4 regions of the Streptomyces sp. NPDC048185 genome follow, and region 1 is predicted to be linked to each of the others. Evidence: riboswitches for the same ligand, from Rfam matches in the RefSeq annotation. Region 1 holds a riboswitch; each other region holds the start of a gene.
The links. A riboswitch is a leader RNA that binds a small molecule or an ion and turns the genes downstream of it on or off. The one in region 1 is predicted to bind cobalamin.
Positions count from the first base shown of each region.

Region 2: another riboswitch for cobalamin. It lies ahead of ACGF3H_RS00335 (cobalamin biosynthesis protein); the one in region 1 lies ahead of ACGF3H_RS27245 (ribonucleoside-diphosphate reductase subunit alpha).
Region 3: another riboswitch for cobalamin. It lies ahead of ACGF3H_RS14580 (energy-coupling factor ABC transporter permease); the one in region 1 lies ahead of ACGF3H_RS27245 (ribonucleoside-diphosphate reductase subunit alpha).
Region 4: another riboswitch for cobalamin. It lies ahead of ACGF3H_RS32320 (ABC transporter substrate-binding protein); the one in region 1 lies ahead of ACGF3H_RS27245 (ribonucleoside-diphosphate reductase subunit alpha).

Region 1 is NZ_JBIDAN010000010.1:202,685-205,993, forward strand. Features, by position in the region: gene mctP (monocarboxylate uptake permease MctP) at 1-526, shown strand, start outside; gene ACGF3H_RS27240 (GNAT family N-acetyltransferase) at 598-1,104, shown strand; cobalamin riboswitch at 1,140-1,296, shown strand; gene ACGF3H_RS27245 (ribonucleoside-diphosphate reductase subunit alpha) at 1,420-3,309, shown strand, end outside.
Region 2 is NZ_JBIDAN010000001.1:63,367-66,675, reverse strand. Features, by position in the region: gene ACGF3H_RS00340 (cobyric acid synthase) at 1-627, opposite strand, end outside; gene ACGF3H_RS00335 (cobalamin biosynthesis protein) at 624-1,589, opposite strand; cobalamin riboswitch at 1,694-1,844, opposite strand; gene ACGF3H_RS00330 (hypothetical protein) at 1,982-2,203, opposite strand; gene ACGF3H_RS00325 (inorganic phosphate transporter) at 2,237-3,309, opposite strand, start outside.
Region 3 is NZ_JBIDAN010000004.1:216,296-219,604, reverse strand. Features, by position in the region: gene ACGF3H_RS14590 (chloride channel protein) at 1-1,003, shown strand, start outside; gene ACGF3H_RS14585 (potassium channel family protein) at 1,072-1,593, shown strand; cobalamin riboswitch at 1,727-1,912, shown strand; gene ACGF3H_RS14580 (energy-coupling factor ABC transporter permease) at 1,942-2,637, shown strand; gene ACGF3H_RS14575 (energy-coupling factor ABC transporter substrate-binding protein) at 2,634-2,981, shown strand; gene cbiQ (cobalt ECF transporter T component CbiQ) at 2,982-3,309, shown strand, end outside.
Region 4 is NZ_JBIDAN010000015.1:30,592-33,900, forward strand. Features, by position in the region: gene ACGF3H_RS32315 (multicopper oxidase family protein) at 1-1,436, opposite strand, end outside; cobalamin riboswitch at 1,651-1,827, shown strand; gene ACGF3H_RS32320 (ABC transporter substrate-binding protein) at 1,882-2,952, shown strand; gene ACGF3H_RS32325 (iron chelate uptake ABC transporter family permease subunit) at 2,949-3,309, shown strand, end outside.

The sequences.
Region 1 (3,309 bases):
CATCTACAAGGACTTCATCAAGCCGGACGCCACCCCGGAGCAGGAGACCAAGGTCTCCAAGCTGGTGTCGCTGCTGGTGAAGGTGGGCGCGCTGATCTTCGTCCTCGGCATGGACAAGACGGTCGCGATCAACTTCCAGCTGCTGGGCGGCATCTGGATCCTGCAGACCTTCCCGGCCCTGGTGGGCGGCCTGTTCACCCGCTGGTTCCACCGCTGGGCCCTGCTCGCCGGCTGGGCGGTCGGCATGGTCTACGGCACGGCCGCCGCGTACGGGGTCGCCTCGCCGACGCAGGCGCACTTCGGCGGCTCCTCGAAGGAGATCCCGGGCATCGGGGAGATCGGTTACATCGGTCTCACCGCGTTCGTGCTGAACGTCCTGGTCACCGTGGTCCTGACCTTCGTCCTGAAGGCCGTCAAGGCGCCCGACGGCGTCGACGAGACCCAGCCGGGCGACTACACGGCGGACGCGGGCGACCCCGGCGTCCAGACGGAGCTGCCCCCGGCCACCGCGGGCACCTCGCACTGACCCCCCGCGGGCGACGGGCCGTCGGAGAAATCCGGCGGCCCGTCGTCGTGCCCGTCGGGCACACTCGGCCCATGGACTTCGCGATCCGGCCGGCGTCACCCGACGAGTACGGGGCCCTCGGCGACATCACCGCCCACGCCTATCTCCACGACGGCTTCCTCGACCTCGGTGAGAGCGACCCCTACCTCGGCGCACTGCGGAACGCGGCCGAGCGGGCCGCCGCCGCGGAGCTCCTGGTCGCCACGGCGGACGGCCGCGTCCTCGGCGGCGTGACCTTCGTGCCGTCCGGGGGCCCCATGGCCGACATCGCCCGGCCCGGCGAGGCCGAGATACGCATGCTCGCCGTCGCCCACGACGCGCGGGGACGCGGCGTCGGCGAGGCCCTCGTACGGTCCTGTGTCGACCGCGCGCGGGCGGTCGAGGGCTGCGCACGCGTCGTGCTGTCGACCCAGCGGACCATGCGCACCGCCCACCGGCTCTACGAACGCCTGGGTTTCACCCGCACGCCCGGCCGCGACTGGAACCCGCTGCCGGAGCTCGACGACATCACTCTGCTCACCTATCAACTGACGCTCTGACACCGGCACGGCACAACATCTGGGGGTGCTGGCGAGACCCGGCACAAGATGTATGCTCGTGCTCGCTGTCGCCGCAGGGGAATCCGGTGAGAATCCGGAACTGTCCCGCAACGGTGTACTTGTGCGTGTTCGCGTATCCGCGTGAGCGCACGGGCTTCAGTCCGAGGACCTGCCGACAGTGCGCCCGGCCGTCCCGGTCCGGGTGCCACGACGTCCGGGCCTCGCGGAATGGGCCGGTGGACGCGACGCCGCGTGCGCTCGTGAGCTGCCCCCTGCCCTCCGCCTGGCCCCGTGCCGAGCGAGGGAGTGCCCCACGTGACCATCGCGCCAGCCGACCCGGTCTCCACGTCCGCTGCGACGGCTTCTGCGACCCCCGTGGCCGAGGCGGCCGACGGGCCCGGTGCCGCCCTGCTGCGGACCCTGACCGACCTCACCGCGGACCTCCGGGGCGCCGACCCCGGGCGGGTCGCCGCCGCCGCGCTGCGCGGCCGGTCCGCGCGGGCCGACGAGGCGGAGCTGCGGGAGCTGGCCACGGAGGCCGCGGCCGGCCTGATCTCGGAGGACCCGGTCTACTCCCGGCTGGCCGCCCGGCTGCTGACCATCGGCATCCGCGCCGAGGCCGCCTCCCAGGGCGTCACCTCCTTCACCGAGTCCGTCGCCACCGGCCACCGCGAGGGCCTGATCGCCGACCGCACCGCCGCGTTCGTCCGGCTGCACGCGGCCCGCCTGGACGCGCTGACCGACCCGGCCGCCGACGACCGCTTCGGCTACTTCGGGCTGCGCACGCTGTACAGCCGTTACCTCCTCCGCCACCCGCACACCCGCAAGGTCGTCGAGACGCCCCAGCACTTCCTGCTGCGCGTGGCCGCCGGGCTCGCCGAGGACGACACGAGCAGGTCGGTGGACGAAGTCGCCGCGCTCTACGGGCTGATGAGCCGCCTGGACTACCTGCCCTCCTCCCCCACGCTCTTCAACTCCGGCACCCGGCACGCCCAGATGTCGTCCTGCTACCTCCTCGACTCCCCCAAGGACGAGCTGGACTCCCTCTACGACCGCCTCCACCAGGTCGCCCGCCTCTCCAAGCACGCCGGCGGCATCGGCATCGCCTACTCCCGCGTCCGCGCCCGGGGTTCGCTGATCCGCGGCACCAACGGGCACTCCAACGGCATCGTCCCGTTCCTGAAGACGCTGGACGCCTCGGTCGCCGCGGTGAACCAGGGCGGCCGGCGCAAGGGCGCGGCGGCGGTCTACCTGGAGACCTGGCACGCCGACATCGAGGAGTTCCTGGAGCTGCGGGACAACACGGGCGAGGACGCCCGCCGCACGCACAACCTGAACCTCGCGCACTGGGTGCCGGACGAGTTCATGCGCCGGGTGGACGCGGACGGGCCCTGGTCGCTGTTCTCGCCCTCGGACGTGCCGGAGCTGGTCGACCTGTGGGGCGCGGAGTTCGACGCGGCCTACCGGGCGGCCGAGGCGAAGGGACTGGCCAGGAAGACCCTCCCGGCGCGTGAGCTGTACGGCCGCATGATGCGCACCCTCGCGCAGACCGGCAACGGCTGGATGACCTTCAAGGACGCCGCCAACCGCACCGCCAACCAGACCGCCGAGCCGGGCCACACCGTCCACTCCTCCAACCTCTGCACGGAGATCCTTGAGGTCACGGACGACGGGGAGACGGCGGTCTGCAACCTCGGCTCGGTCAACCTGGGCGCCTTCGTGACCGGGGGCGACATCGACTGGGAGCGGCTGGACGCCACCGTCCGCACCGCCGTGACCTTCCTGGACCGGGTCGTCGACATCAACTTCTACCCGACCGAGCAGGCGGGCCGCTCCAACGCCCGCTGGCGCCCGGTCGGCCTCGGCGCGATGGGCCTGCAGGACGTCTTCTTCCAGCTGCGCCTGCCCTTCGGCTCCCCCGAGGCCAAGGCTCTGTCCACCCGGATCGCCGAGCGCATCATGCTCGCCGCGTACGAGACGTCCGCCGACCTCGCCGAGCGCAACGGCCCGCTGCCGGCCTGGGAGAAGACGCGTACCGCCCGTGGTGTGCTGCACCCCGACCACTACGACGTCGAGCACACCTGGCCCGAGCGCTGGGCGGCGCTGCGGACGCGCATCGCGACGACCGGGCTGCGCAACTCGCTGCTCCTCGCGATCGCGCCGACCGCGACCATCGCCTCCATCGTGGGCGCCTACGAGTGCATC
Region 2 (3,309 bases), on a different contig from region 1:
GCCGGGCTCCAGCAGCGACACGTCGCCCCGGAACTTGTTCACGAGGAACCCGGCGACCAGCGCCTGGTCCTCGGGCGACAGCAGGGCCACCGTGCCGAAGAAGGACGCGAAGACGCCCCCGCGGTCGATGTCGCCGACGACGAGGACGGGGAGCCCGGCGCCCCGGGCGATCCCCATGTTCACGATGTCCGTCCGGCGCAGGTTGATCTCGGCCGGACTGCCCGCCCCCTCGCAGATCACCGCGTCGTACGTGCCCCGCAGCTCGGCCAGGCAGTCGAGGACCGTGCCGAGCAGCTGCCGCTGCCGCCCGCCGTGGTAACCGCGGGCGCTCATCTCCCCGACCGGCTTGCCGAGCAGCACGACCTGGCTGCTCTGCTCGCCGCCCGGCTTCAGCAGCACCGGGTTCATCAGCGCGGTCGGCTCGACGCGGCACGCCTGCGCCTGCATGGCCTGGGCCCGCCCGATCTCGGCGCCCTCGCGGGTGACGAAGGAGTTCAGCGACATGTTCTGCGCCTTGAAGGGCGCCACCTTGACGCCCCGGCGCACCAGCCAGCGGCAGATCCCGGCGGTGACGACGCTCTTGCCGGCGTCGGAGGTGGTGCCGGCGACGAGGAGGCCACCGTTCATGACGTACGTCCCTTCCTGCTGACCCCGCGGACGAGCAGCCGCGCGCCCGCGCACACGCCCAGCGCCAGCCAGCCCACGCGGCTCGACAGCCGCACCGCCCGCTCGATGTCGCCGGACCCGGCCCGGACGGCGCGTCCCGCCGCCCCGTTGAGCACCGGCCGGTGTTCGACCCGGCCGCCGTAGGAGAGCGTCCCGCCGAGCCGCACGCCCAGGGCGCCCGCGAAGGACGCCTCCACGGGCCCGGCGTTGGGGCTCGGGTGCTGCGCGGCGTCGGCACGCCAGGCCCGTACGGCACCCCGGGGATCGCCGCCGGCCACGGTGGTCAGGACGGCGGTCAGCCGGGCGCCCGGCCACCCGGCGAGGTCGTCGAGCCGGGCCGAGGCCCAGCCGTAGCGGCGGTACCTGGCGGACTTGTGGCCGACCATGGCGTCCAGCGTGTTCACGGCCCGGAAACCGAGCAGCCCCGGCACTCCGGCCACGGCGCCCCACACCAGGGCGCCCACGACCGCGTCGGAGGTGTTCTCGGCGACGGACTCCACGACGGCCCGCGCGATCCCGTCGGCGTCCAGCGCCTGCGGATCCCGCCCGCACAGGTGCGGCAGCCGGGCCCGGGCCGCCTCGACGTCCCCGGCCTCCAGCGCCCGCCCGACGGCGCGGGCCTCCCGGGCCAGCGAGGTCCCGCCCACGACGGCCCACGTGGCGGCGCCGGTCAGCGCGAGGGAGGCGGCGGGGGAGGGGCGGACGGCGCGCACGGCGGCGCTCCCCAGGACGACGGCGCCACCGGCGCAGACGGCGGTGTGCAGCGCGCCCCAGCCCCGGTGGTCACGCCACAGCACCCGTTCCACGGCGCCCGCGGCACGGCCGAACGCGGCGACCGGGTGCCCGCGGCGCGGATCGCCGAGGAGGAGGTCGCCGAGAAGACCGGCGGCGGCGCCGTACGCGAAGACGCGTTCGGCGCGCACGGCTCAGCCTGCCGTGCGGAGGGACGGCGGAAGTGCGTCTCGGGTGAGCCTGGAACGGCAGCCGCGCATGGCGATATGTCCTCACTCAGGGTGTCCACGCCCTGGTTCGACGAAATCGGCGGTGAGAGTTCCTGGCTCCCGGGACCGTACTCGCGTACTGCCCCGGTGACAGTGGCGGGACCGCGCCGGACTCGCACCGGCTTCCTCTCCTGCCGCCGTAATGGCTCCGGAAGTCCACCACGGCCCGCGAACACCCGTCAACTTGCTGTTGACCTGCAGCGGGGGAGTGTGCGGAGGCCCACACACGGGCGGTGTGCGCCGGCACGGAAAAAGCGCGGGGCGCGGGACGGTGGAGTCCGTCCCGCGCCCCGCGCACGATGTGCGCCCGGCGGTCAGGCGACGATCAGGTAGATGCCGTACGCCACCGCCGCCGCACAGGCCGCGAAGCAGGCGTAGGCACCGGTCACCGCGAGCACCGCGGAACCGCCCTGGGCGGCGGCCCGCTCCTGGCGGGAGAGGCCGACGACGCCGAGGGTGAACAGGGCCACCAGGGCCACGGTGGCCACGAGGCTGACGCCGAAGACGGAGCCGAGGGCTGCCCAGTCGATTGTCATGGCGGTTCTCTTCCTTCGTACCCGGACGCGGGCTCAGACGGTGGTGGCGGCCGACGGGGTCTTGGTGTCGGCGACGGCGGCCGGGGCCGCGACGGTGGCGGTGAGCTCCTCGCTCACGCCCGCGGGGGGCGGGGTCACGGCGGCGATCGCCGTGGTCACCACGCCGGCCGGCTCGGGCTCGCCGCCGCCGTTGACGTTGGTGTGGTCGACGACCTCGCGCCGGGAGATCCGCCAGATCGCGAAGCTGGAGGCGAGCAGGAAGACCGCGACGAGCGCCGTGCCCCAGTCCCCGAAGCCGCAGATCCACTCGGCGAGGGCGGCGACCAGGGCCGCGGCCGGCAGGGTCAGGCCCCAGGCGACGAACATGCGGGTGGCCGTGGACCAGCGGACCACACCGCCCTTGCGGCCGAGGCCCGCGCCCATGACCGCGCCGGAGACCGAGTGGGTGGTGGAGAGGGAGAAGCCGAGGTGCGAGGAGGCCAGGATGACCGTCGCGGCGCTGGTCTGGGCGGCGAAGCCCTGCTGCGGCTGGAGGTCGGTGAGGCCCTTGCCCATGGTGCGGATGATGCGCCAGCCGCCGAGGTAGGTGCCGAGCGCGATGGCCATGCCCGCGGACAGGATGACCCACACGGGCGGGTTCGAGCCGGGGGCGAGGGCGCCGCCGGCGATCAGGGCGAGGGTGATGATGCCCATCGTCTTCTGGGCGTCGTTGGTGCCGTGGGCGAGCGAGACCAGGCCGGCCGAGGCGATCTGCCCGGCGCGGTAGCCCTTCTCCGCGGCCTTGCCGTCGGCCTTGCGGCCGAGCGAGTACGTCAGCCGGGAGGCGAGCATCGCCGCGACACCCGCGACGATCGGGGCGGCGACGGCCGGCAGGAGCACCTTGGTGACGAGCACGTCGCCGTGGACGGCGCCGATGCCCGCCGAGGCGACGGCGGCGCCGATCAGGCCGCCCATCAGGGCGTGCGAGGAGCTGGACGGAAGCCCGACCAGCCAGGTCAGCAGGTTCCAGAGGATCGCGCCGACCAACGCGGCGAAGATGACCTCGGGACGGATGCCGGTCTCGTCGACGAGACCCTTGGAGATCGTGTTGGCGACCTCCACCGAGA
Region 3 (3,309 bases), on a different contig from region 1:
CCTGGCCGCGCTGGCCACCCTGCCGCTCGGTGTGGTCCTGGGCCCCGAGGCCCCCCTGATGGCCGTCGGCAGCGGGCTCGCCCTGCTCGCGGTGCGGCGGGCGCGCGCGGACCCGAAGGCGAGCGCGATCCTGGCGACGGCCGGCTCGACCGCCGCGATCTCCACGATCCTCGGCGGCCCGGTGGCGGCGGCCGTTCTGCTCATGGAGGGCGCGGGGCTGGCCGGCGCCCGGATGGCCGCCCTGCTGCTGCCGTGTCTGCTGGCCAGCGCGACGGGCGCCCTGGTCTTCACGGGCTTCGGACAGTGGACCGGCCTGGACATCGGCGCGCTGTCGCTGCCGCAGGTGCCGCCGAGCACCGGCCCCGACGCCGCTGACTTCCTGTGGGGCGTCCCGACGGCGGCGCTGATCGCGGTACTGATCACGCTGGCCCGCGCGCTCGGCCGCCGCACCGTCGGCTGGACCAGCCACCGCACGGCTGTCCGCACCGTCCTGTGCGCCACGGCGGTCGGCGTCTGCATCGCCGCGTACGCCCTGATCACCGGCCGTTCGCCGGCGGAGGCGGCGTTGTCCGGTCAGGCGGCTCTCGCCCAGCTCGCCGCGCATCCGCACGCCTGGTCCGTGGGCGCGCTCGTCGCGCTCGTCGCGTGCAAGGGGCTGGCGTGGGGCATCGCCCTGGGCAGTCTGCGCGGGGGCCCGATCTTCCCCTCCGTGCTGCTGGGCACGGCGACGGCGATGGCCTGCTCGGGCCTGCCCGGCTTCGGCGTCACCCCGGCCCTCGCCCTCGGCATCTCCGCCGCGGCGGCCGCGGTGACGGGGCTGCCACTGGCCAGTTCGGTGCTCGCGGTCCTGCTGGTGGGCAGGGACGCGCACGACCAGATGCCGCTGATCGTCGTCGCGTCGGTGGTCTCGTTCGTCGTCGCCCAGGTGATCCGCCGAAGCCCACCGGAGACGGAGGCATCGGCGCGGCCGGGGGCGGCACCCGAGGCGGAGCCGGATCGGTGACCTGCCGTCGGGACGGCCGGGACCGCCGGGCCGGGCCCGGTGCCTCCCTGCGTTCGGCGCGTCCCTGGCTGGCCAGGGTGGGTGTGGCCCTGGGCCTCGTCGTGGCCTACTTCCTGCTGCCCCTCGACCGGCTGGGCCCCCACCACCCGGTGCTGAGCTGGGTCTTCTTCGCCGTGGGTCTGACGGCCGTGGCCGCGCTGCTGCTGCGGCAGATCCGCCACGTCCTCACCGGCCGCACGGACACCCATCCCGGTGTGGTCATCCCCCTGCTGGTCCTGCTGTCGGTGCACGTCTTCGCCGCGACCTACTACGTCCTGGCCAAGCAGCCCGGTGAGTTCGACGGGCTGCGCACCCGCGTCGACTCCCTGTACTTCACCGTCGTCACCCTGGCCACCGTCGGCTACGGGGACATCACCCCGCGGGGCCAGACGGCGCGGATCGTGACGATCCTGCAGATCATCTACAGCTTCGTCTTCCTCACCGCCGCCGGCACGGCACTGGGCCAGCAGCTGCGTTCCCGGGTGGCCGGGCACGGCGACGACGAGCCCGGCCGTGACGACCCGCCACCTCGCCCTCCGCCACGGGGGTGAGGAGATCTTCGCCACGTAGCGCGAGGAGTGCGGCGCCGTACGGCGGGGCGCCGGCACGGAATGCAGTCACGGCCGCGGGTCCGGCGGGGGCCGGCCGCGGGGAGGCCCGCTTGTCACCACCCTCGTGGGCGCACTACTGTCGCCACGCCTTGGTGAACGGGAAATCCGGTGAAGTACCGGTGCGGCCCTCGCCACTGTGATCGGGAAGTCCGGCTCCAGCCCTCACGGGCAGCCACTGGGTCCTCGCGGACCCGGGAAGGCGGAGTGCGGGCGGTGGTACCCGTCAGCCAGGAGACCGGCCAAGGCGCGTCGTCCATCCACGAGGTGCTGGAGAGGGTCTGCTGAGCCATGCACATAGCCGAGGGCTTTCTGCCTCCGGCGCACGCGATCGCCTGGGGCGTCGCGTCCGCGCCGTTCGTCCTCCACGGAGTACGGTCACTCACCCGTGAGGTCCGGGAGCATCCCGAGAGCACGCTGCTGCTCGGGGCCTCCGGAGCCTTCACGTTCGTACTGTCGGCCCTGAAACTGCCCTCCGTCACCGGGAGTTGCTCGCACCCCACCGGGACCGGTCTGGGCGCCATCCTGTTCCGGCCGCCCATCATGGCGGTGCTGGGCACGATCACCCTGCTCTTCCAGGCCCTGCTGCTCGCCCACGGCGGTCTGACCACACTCGGCGCCAACGCCTTCTCGATGGCGATCGCCGGCCCGTGGGCCGGATACGGCACCTACCGCCTGCTGCGCCGGTACGGGGCACCGCTGATGGTCACGGTGTTCTTCGCGGCGTTCGTCGCCGACCTGTCCACCTACTGCGTCACCAGCGTGCAGCTCGCGCTGGCCTTCCCCGACCCGAGCAGCGGATTCCTGGGCGCGCTCGGCAAGTTCGGGTCCATCTTCGCCGTCACGCAGATCCCGCTCGCGGTGAGCGAGGGCCTGCTCACGGTGGTCGTGATGCGGCTGCTGGTGCAGTCCAGCAAGGGCGAGCTGACCCGGCTGGGCGTGCTGTCCGCGGACGCCGGCGAGCGCGAGGAGGCGGTGGCCCGATGAAGCGCAACACGAAGATCAACCTCCTGCTGCTGCTCGCCGTGGCCGTGCTGGCGGTGCTGCCGCTGGCGCTCGGCCTCGGCGACCACAAGGAGGAGCCGTTCGCCGGTGCCGACGCCGAGGCGGAGACGGCGATCACGGAGATCGAGCCGGACTACGAGCCGTGGTTCTCGCCGCTGTACGAGCCGCCGTCCGGCGAGATCGAGTCCGCGCTGTTCGCCGTGCAGGCGGCGCTCGGCGCGGGGGTGCTGGCCTACTACTTCGGTCTGCGCCGGGGACGGCGGCAGGGCGAGGAGCGGGCGGCCCGGGCCGCCCGGCAGGACGCGCACGCGCCCGAAGGGGACTGAGTGCTGCCGATCGACGCGGCGGCGCACAGCAGCCGGTGGCGTCACCGCCACCCGGTGGACAAGGCGGTGCTCGGGCTGGGTCTGACCGTGCTGGCCATCTCCCTGCCGCCCTGGCCGGGCGCGGCGCTGGTGCTGGTCGCGGCGCTGGCCGTGCTGCTCGGTCCGGCGGGTGTGCCCGGGCGTCGGCTGTGGCGGGCCTACCGGGTGCCGCTGGGGTTCTGCGTCACCGGCGCGCTGCCGCTGCTGGTGCGGGTCGGGGGCCCGGACGGCTTCGTGGGCGCGGCGGACGGCGGTGCGGCGCGCGCCGGGGAGCTGCTGCTGCGCACGT
Region 4 (3,309 bases), on a different contig from region 1:
AGGTGCATCGGATGCCACATGTCCGTGGCGTTGACGAGGGTGAGCCGTACCCGTTCCCCGGCGCGCACCGCGCGGCGCTGCTCCACGGAGTAGGCCTCGTGGTCGAAGCCCCAGTCGTACCTCTCCATGCCGCCGGTGATCCGGATGCGCATCTCGCGGTCGGGTTCGCGATCGTCCAGGGCCACGGAGTCGTCGGGGACGAGACGGCGCGCGGGGACGGTCCTGCCGTCGAGCTCGTCCGGGCGGACGTCCGCGGGCGGGAGATTTCTGTTCCCCTTGCCGGTGCGCAGGACGGCGAGGGCGCTTCCCTCCTTCCCCTCGGGGAGCGCGACCAGGGGGAAGACGCCGTCGCGGGCGGTGATCAGGACGTCGTACCGCTCCGCCATACCGACGAGCAGGGCATCGGTGCGCGTGTGCTTCACCGGATAGCCGTCGGTGTGGGTGACCGTCATCTCGTGGCCGCCCAGCGCGACCCGGAACGCCGTCTCGGCACCGGCGTTGATGATGCGCAGCCGGACGCGGTCGCCGGGACGGCACCGGAACACCTCGGGACGACCGGGCAGGCGCCCGTTGACCAGGTGGTACGGGTGGGCGACGCTGCCGCCCCCGCCGTGCAGCATGCGGCTGTAGGACGTGCGCAGCACCCGGGAGGGACCCGCCGGTCTTACGGCCGGCGAGGGCAGCGCCGTCGCCGGCCGGGCGGGGCTCCCGCCGCGGCCCGGCCCCATGGCCATGTGCCCCCCGTCCGCCGCGGCACCGGGCCTGAGCTGGTCCAGGACCTCCTCGGGGGTGGAACCCTCAACGCCGTCGACCCAGTCGTCCAGGACGACGATCCACTCCTTGTCGTAGGACAGCGGTTCGCGCGGGTCGTCGACGACGAGCGGCGCGTACAGGGCCCGGTCGGCCTGCACGCCGACGTGGGAGTGGAGGAGATACGTTCCCGGCTGTCCGGCGGTGAAGCGGTAGCGGAAATCGGACCCGGGACGGATCGGCGCCTGGGTGAGATCCGGAACGCCGTCCATGTCGCAGCGCAGCCGCACCCCGTGGCAGTGCAGGGTGGTGCCGGCCGGCAGCCGGTTGGCGAGCGTCATGTCGAGCACGTCGCCGGCGGTGACACGGACCAGGGGGCCCGGCAGCGCCTCGTCGTACGCCCAGCTCGGCACCGACCGACCGCCGAGGTCCAGGGTCGTCTCGGCGGCGGTGAGCCGGTACGTGCGCACCGGACCGGCCCCGCGTCTCCGCTCGGCCGCGAGGACTTCCGGGTCGGAGGGATTGACGTAACCCGGGGGCCCGGCCGGAACGAAGGCCGTCCCGACGGCCGCTCCCCGAGGACCGGGGCTCGGTCCGGAGCCGGAGCCCGTGCAGGCTGCCAGGACACCCGCACCGGCAGCGGCGAACGGGGCGCGGAGCAGGGTACGCCGAGAAGGTGTGAACATGTCTGAATGAGACACGCCGGATGATCGAACAGCCCGTCGATGCGGCCGAATGCCTGATCCGGCGGTGGTGGATTCCACCGTCAGGCGGAGGGCCACGGACGACGTGCCCGCCTCCTCCGCGGGTCGGCGCGCCGCGCTCGGCCGGCCGCCGGGGCCGGGCGCGGGCCGTCGGCTGTTTCCGGTGCCGGCCGCCCGCCGGGCAGCCACGGGGCCTTGGTAGCCTCTCAGGGCCAGTCGAGCCACATCCGAGGCCAGGGAATCCGGTGCGAATCCGGAACTGACGCGCAGCGGTGAGGGGGACGGGCGGGGCACGAAGCCACTGGGAGACCGGGAAGGCGCCCCGACCGGACGAACCCGAGTCCGAAGACCTGCTGGCACCTCCGCACCCCGGCGCGGAGGGACGTCCGCAGGCCAGGCTCCGCGTACGAGCCCCGACCCCGAAGGCATGCCCGTGCTCCGCACCTCCCTCCTGCTCCGCGCTCCGGCCGTTCTCCGTGCTCCGGCGCTTCTCCTCTCGTCCGCCCTGCTGCTCACCGCCTGCGGTTCCTCCGGCGAGGGCGACGCGAAGTCGCACCAGACCCCCGGCGCCGGCTTCCCCGTCACCCTGGACAACTGCGGTCACGAGGTCACCCTGACGTCGGCCCCGAAGCGCGCCGTCTCCCTCGACCAGGGCACCACCGAGATCCTGCTCGCGCTCGGCCTCGCCGACCGCATGGCCGGAACGGCCACCTGGACCGACCCGGTCATGAAGGGCCTGGAGAAGGCGAACGCGACCGTGCCCCGGCTCGCCGACGACAACCCGTCCTTCGAGAAGGTCCTGGACGCCGAACCCGACTTCGTCACCGCCTCGTTCGTCTCCACCCTCGGCACGGGCGGGGTCGCCACCCGCGACCGGTTCGAGAAGCTGGGTGTGCCGGCCTACGTCTCCCCGTCCGACTGCTCGGCGGGCAAGGACAACGGCAGCGGGGGCGACGGATCGCGCAGCGAGCCGCTCACTCTCGACGTCGTCCACGGAGAGATACGCGACCTGGCCCGCGCGTTCGGCGTCCGCGAGCGCGGCGAGGAGCTCGTCGCCGACCTGCGCAGGAGGGTGAGCACAGCGACCGCGGGACTGCACGCCTCGGACGTCTCCCTCATGTACTGGTTCGCCAACTCCCAGTCGCCCTACCTGGCCGGCTGCTGCGGCGCGCCGGGCGCCATCACCCGCGCGGTCGGCGCGCGGAACGCCTTCGCCGACACCCATGACGAATGGCCCCAGATCAACTGGGAGACCGTCGCCGACCGCGACCCCGACGTCATGGTGATCGGCGACCTGACCCGCAAGCAGCAGACCGCCGAGACCGCCGAGGCGAAGATCGAGTTCCTGGAGAGCAACCCCGCCACACGCAACCTCACCGCGGTGAGGAAGAAGCGGTACGTCCTGCTCAGCGGGCAGGCGATGAACCCGTCCATCCGGACGGTCGAGGGGATCGAGAAGGTCGCGGCCGGGCTGCGCGACTTCGGGCTCGCCGAGTGAGCGCCCGTACCCTGCTGCAGACGGGCGGTGGCCTGGCGGCGCTGCTCGCGTCGATCGCCGCGGCCGTGACGATCGGGCCGGCCGACATCTCCGCCGGCGACGTGTGGGCCGCCGCCGCGGCCCACCTCGGACTCGGCGAAAGCACGCTGGCGCCGCTGCGGGACTCGATCGTGTGGAACCTGCGGATGCCGCGCACCCTCCTCGCCGCCGTGTGCGGGGCCGGACTCGCGGTGTGCGGGGCGGTCATGCAGTCGCTGCTGCGCAACCCGCTCGCCGACCCCTTCGTCCTCGGGGTCTCCTCCGGCGCGTCCACGGGAGCGGTCGCCGTGGTCGTGCTGGGAGTGGGCGGGGGAGCGG